DNA from 2 places in the Thermoanaerobacter kivui genome. Region 1 is predicted to be linked to the other one. Evidence: riboswitches for the same ligand, from Rfam matches in the RefSeq annotation. Region 1 holds a riboswitch; the other holds the start of a gene.
The links. A riboswitch is a leader RNA that binds a small molecule or an ion and turns the genes downstream of it on or off. The one in region 1 is predicted to bind FMN.

Region 1 (2,458 bases):
ATAGAAGTAGATGTAGCAGTTATAGGCAAAGTTAAAGAAGCATTGAAACTTTTAACGGATAAACTTCCATTCATTGAAAGAAAAGAATGGTTAGAGGAAATTTCTTTCTTGAGAGAAAAGCACGGATTGAAGTATAAAAACGATGAAGTTTTGAGGCCTCAGTGGATAGTAGAAAAAATTCAACAGCTTTCAAACGATGACCTTATAATAGCCACTGAAGTGGGACAAAATCAAATGTGGGCTGCGCAGTATTATAAATTTAAACAGCCCAGGACTTTTGTTACCTCAGGAGGACTAGGGACAATGGGCTTTGGGCTTCCTGCTGCAATAGGTGCACAAGTGGGAAAGCCAGATAAAAGAGTTGTAAACATTGCAGGTGATGGAAGTTTAAGAATGAATATACATGCACTGGAAACTGCTGCTGTATATAATATTCCGGTTATAACGGTACTACTCAACAACCAAACTTTAGGAATGGTAAGACAGTGGCAAAATCTTTTGTATGACAAGAGATTTTCGCAGACAGATTTGAACGCAAATTTGAATTTTGCTAAGCTTGCAAATGACTTTGGAGTAGAAGGAATAAGAGTTACAACAAAGGAAGAATTCGAAAAAGCTTTTAGAAAAGCCTATAGCGAAAATAGACCTTTTATGATAGAATGTATTATAGACAAAGATGAGATGGTGCTTCCTTTTATTCCTGCAGGTGGTACTGTTGAAAATACAATTGGATAAAACCTTCGGGGATCGGTGAAATTCCGTACCGGCGGTATAGCCCGCGAGCCTTTTGGCAGACTCGGTGAAATTCCGAGGCCGACAGTTAAAGTCTGGATGGGAGAAGGAGAAATATTCCCCAGGGAATATATTCTCTGGGGTTTTTTAACCCTGAAGGTTTAACCTTCAGGATTTTTTAGTACAGGAGGGATTAAATTGGAAGAATATATGGAAAGGGCTTTAACACTGGCTGAAAAAGGATGGGGATACACAAACCCTAATCCGCTTGTGGGTGCTGTAATAGTTAAAAATGGCAAAATAATTGGTGAGGGTTATCATGAATATTTTGGAGGCCCACATGCTGAAGTAAATGCATTAAAAAATGCAGTTGAAGATGTTACAGGTTCTACTATGTTTGTAACACTTGAACCTTGTAGCCATTATGGCAAAACGCCTCCTTGTGTTGAAGAAATAATTAAATCTGGCATTAAGAGAGTATATATAGCGATGGAAGACCCAAATCCTAAAGTTAGCGGGAACGGTATAAAAAGGTTAAAAGAGGCGGGAATAGAAGTACATGTGGGGATGATGGAGAAAGAAGCGAGGAAACTCAACGAAATATTTGTTAAATATATTACGACAAAATTTCCCTTTGTGATATTAAAATCTGCTATGAGTATTGATGGTAAGATTGCTTGTTATAATGGAAATTCTAAATGGATTACAAATGAGAAATCAAGAAAATTTGCTCATAAAATAAGAGGACGTGTATCCGCGATTATGGTTGGGGTAAATACAGTAATTAAGGATAACCCAATGCTTACAACAAGGTTGGAGGGGTATAAAAATCCTGTAAGGATTATTGTGGATAGTAGAGGTAGAACGCCATTTGCCTCAAATGTAATAAGAGACAAAGCGGCAAAAACGATAATTGCTACAACAGAACTTATGCCAAACAGTGTAAAAAAGAAACTTGAAGGTATGGATATTGAAGTTATTATATTAAAAAACGACAATGGAAAAGTACCTTTAAAAGAGCTAATGATAAAACTTGGAGAGAGGGGGATTGATAGTGTATTGATTGAAGGCGGTGGGACATTAAATTGGTCTGCACTTAAAGAGGGAATTGTTGATAAAGTTATGTTTTTTATATCACCTAGAATAATAGGAGGAAAAAATGCTTTAACACCTGTAGAAGGTATAGGTTTTTCGGATATAGGAAATTCAATAGAATTAAAAGATGTGGAGATTGATAGAATAGATGATGATATACTAATAACAGCATATGTAAGAAAGTAGGTTATGGCGTATGTTTACTGGAATTATAGAAGAAACAGGAACTGTTAAAAATATTATACATGGTACTTTTACAAAAATTGTTATAAAATGTAGTAAAGTCCTTGAGGGAACAAAAATAGGTGATAGTATAGCAGTTAACGGTGTATGTTTAACTGTTACTAATATGTCAAACGAAAGTTTTGCAGCTGACGTTATGCCTGAAACCTTGAGAGCAAGCAATTTAAAAGATTTAAAAATTGGAAGCATTGTCAATCTGGAAAGAGCACTTCAAGTTGGAAGGAGAATGGGTGGGCATATCGTAACTGGTCATATAGATTGCGTTGGAAAAATCATAGACAAAAGGCAGGAAAAAAATGCTTTTATATTTAAGATAGCTATCAATAAAGAATTTACAAAATACATTGCCCGTAAGGGAAGTATTGCGGTTGATGGTATAAGTTTAACG
Region 2 (2,458 bases), 500 kb from region 1:
CAGTGGCAGTTTTTGAGGATGAATCCATCGCCAATACCTTCATTCTGACATCTCCTTAAAAATATTGTCATATCGCTTTCCAAAAGATTCAAAAGTGATAATCCTTTCCTCCTCTTCTTCTCCTCTTTGTATTCTCACTTCCAGCCTTTCTTGAGGTATTAAAGGAATAATCCTTTCTGGCCATTCAATTACACAAACGCCCTTCCCAAAAAAATATTCTTTATAGCCTATATCGTAAAGAGCTGTATAATCTTCTATTCTGTAGAAGTCAAAGTGATACAGTGGGATTTCCCCTGCATGCTCATTCACAAGCATGAAAGTCGGACTGGTAATTGGCTCTTCAATCCCTAGCCCTTTTGCAATCCCTTTTGTAAAAACGGTCTTACCACTTCCCAGCTCTCCGTATAAAAGAATTATATCTCCACTTTTTAGTAGTTTGCCTAATTTTTCGCCCAACGCTATAGTTTCTTCTCTATTTTTAGATATATAAGTCTTTTTCACTCAAACTCACCCCATCACTATACATTTATTATATACTATGTTTTAGTAAATTAAAAACAAAAATAATCCTCAGCATAAGCTGAGGAACAAAGTCAATGTTTCAAAAGAGGTGAAATCTTTTTATATACCAGCAAGGTAATTACTGATAACATGATTCCCTTCAACACATTAAAAGGAAATATTCCGTATGATATAAGAGTTTTTACATCCACTATATTTTTATTCGCTGTTCTGCCCATATTTACTATAGCATCCATAGGCCATCCCATTACTTTTTGGTACAAAGGAAGAAAAACGTAGTAATTAAGAAGTGACGCACTGAATGCCATAACTAAAGTAGCAATTGTCATCGAAATGAGTGCATTTTTTCTCGTCTTATTTCTTTGATATATAACTCCTGCCGTGTACACAAATATAGAACCTACCGCAAAATTCGCAATTTCTCCAATGCCACCCGATTGAGTTACTGAAGTGTGGATTATGTTTTTAACAACCTCAACCATTACCCCGTATACAGGCGCCATAGCAAAAGAAGCAATCAATGCAGGTACATCACTAAAGTCAAGTTTTAAAAAACCGGGGAACAGTGGTACCTGAAATTCTAAATACATAAGTATAAAAGCTATTGCAGAAAGGAAACCTACTTTTACTATGGCTTGTGTTTTAGTTTTTTCCATATATACCCCTCCAAATTGTTTTATAAAAAAATCCTGAAGATAATCTTCAGGATTTTTTGTAATTTACTGCACAAAAAGCGCACAAAAAAATCTTCTCCCATCCAGACTTTCACTGTCGGCTTTGGAATTTCACCAAATCAACCGCAATTGCGGCTCGCGGGCTATACCGCCGGTCGGGAATCCCACCCTGCCCCGAAGATTTATCTTCATCCTTATTCAATTTTAACTTTATTTTGCCACTCTTATGCTTCTTTGTCAATAGTTTTTGTGAAAATTTTTTAATTTATTTTCACAAAGTGATCACCGTGCCTGTTTTTCCTTCAAGTGCTTCTAACGCTTTATCCAAAGATGTAATTATTGCACGCCTTCCTACCTTTGACTTTGCAAACCTTATTGCCGCTTTAACTTTAGGAAACATACTTCCTCGTGCAAAATGGCCTTCTTCCGTGTATTTTATAGCCTCTTCCACTGTCATTTTGTCAAGGAATTTTTGATTAAGTTTTTTATAATTTATTGCCACTTTTTCAACAGCTGTAAGAATTAGCAAAACATCTGCATCAATGTCTTCCGCTAATTTCTCAGAAGCTAAATCCTTATCAATTACAGCCGCTACCCCTTTTAAATTTCCATTTTCTTTAATAACAGGAATTCCTCCTCCTCCAACTGTTATGACTATTACTCCATTTCTTTCAAGAAGCTTTATTGTGCTAATTTCTACAATCTCTTTTGGGTCAGGGGAGGAAACCACCCTTCTATAACCCCTACCACTGTCCTCCACCATTTCATAGCCTTTTTCCTTTTTTAATATCTCAGCTTCTTCCTTGGTATAGAAAGGACCTATTGGCTTTGTAGGTTTTTTAAAAGCAGGGTCATTTTTATCGACTACCACTTGAGTTATGATAGTTGCAACTTCTTTCTTGATATTTCTCTCTTTTAAAACTTCCCCTAAAGCTTGTTGGATCATATAACCAATCATTCCTTGGCTTTCAGCACCACACACATCAAAAGGCATTGCCGGAACAACTTTTGACGCAACTTCGTTTTGTATGACTATGCTTCCTACCTGCGGCCCATTTCCATGAGTAATTACAACAGAATACCCCTTTTCAATTATATCCGCAAGATACCCCGCTGTCCTCTTGACGACCTCCATTTGAGCCTCTGCAGTAGGCGGCGTATTTACGTCCTGCAGAGCATTTCCTCCTAAAGCAATAACAACTTTTTCTCTCATAATGTCCTCCCCTGTAAAGCATTATTAAAGCATAGTAGCTATCATCACA

Region 2: another riboswitch for FMN. It lies ahead of TKV_RS02605 (ECF transporter S component); the one in region 1 lies ahead of ribD (bifunctional diaminohydroxyphosphoribosylaminopyrimidine deaminase/5-amino-6-(5-phosphoribosylamino)uracil reductase RibD).

What each region holds. Positions count from the first base shown of each region.
Region 1 covers NZ_CP009170.1:23,972-26,429, forward strand. Annotated here, with positions in the region: gene ilvB (biosynthetic-type acetolactate synthase large subunit) at 1-735, shown strand, start outside; FMN riboswitch at 733-847, shown strand; gene ribD (bifunctional diaminohydroxyphosphoribosylaminopyrimidine deaminase/5-amino-6-(5-phosphoribosylamino)uracil reductase RibD) at 931-2,013, shown strand; gene TKV_RS00110 (riboflavin synthase) at 2,024-2,458, shown strand, end outside.
Region 2 covers NZ_CP009170.1:527,116-529,573, reverse strand. Annotated here, with positions in the region: gene tsaB (tRNA (adenosine(37)-N6)-threonylcarbamoyltransferase complex dimerization subunit type 1 TsaB) at 1-43, opposite strand, end outside; gene tsaE (tRNA (adenosine(37)-N6)-threonylcarbamoyltransferase complex ATPase subunit type 1 TsaE) at 40-501, opposite strand; gene TKV_RS02605 (ECF transporter S component) at 594-1,178, opposite strand; FMN riboswitch at 1,264-1,382, opposite strand; gene arcC (carbamate kinase) at 1,468-2,409, opposite strand; gene argF (ornithine carbamoyltransferase) at 2,434-2,458, opposite strand, start outside.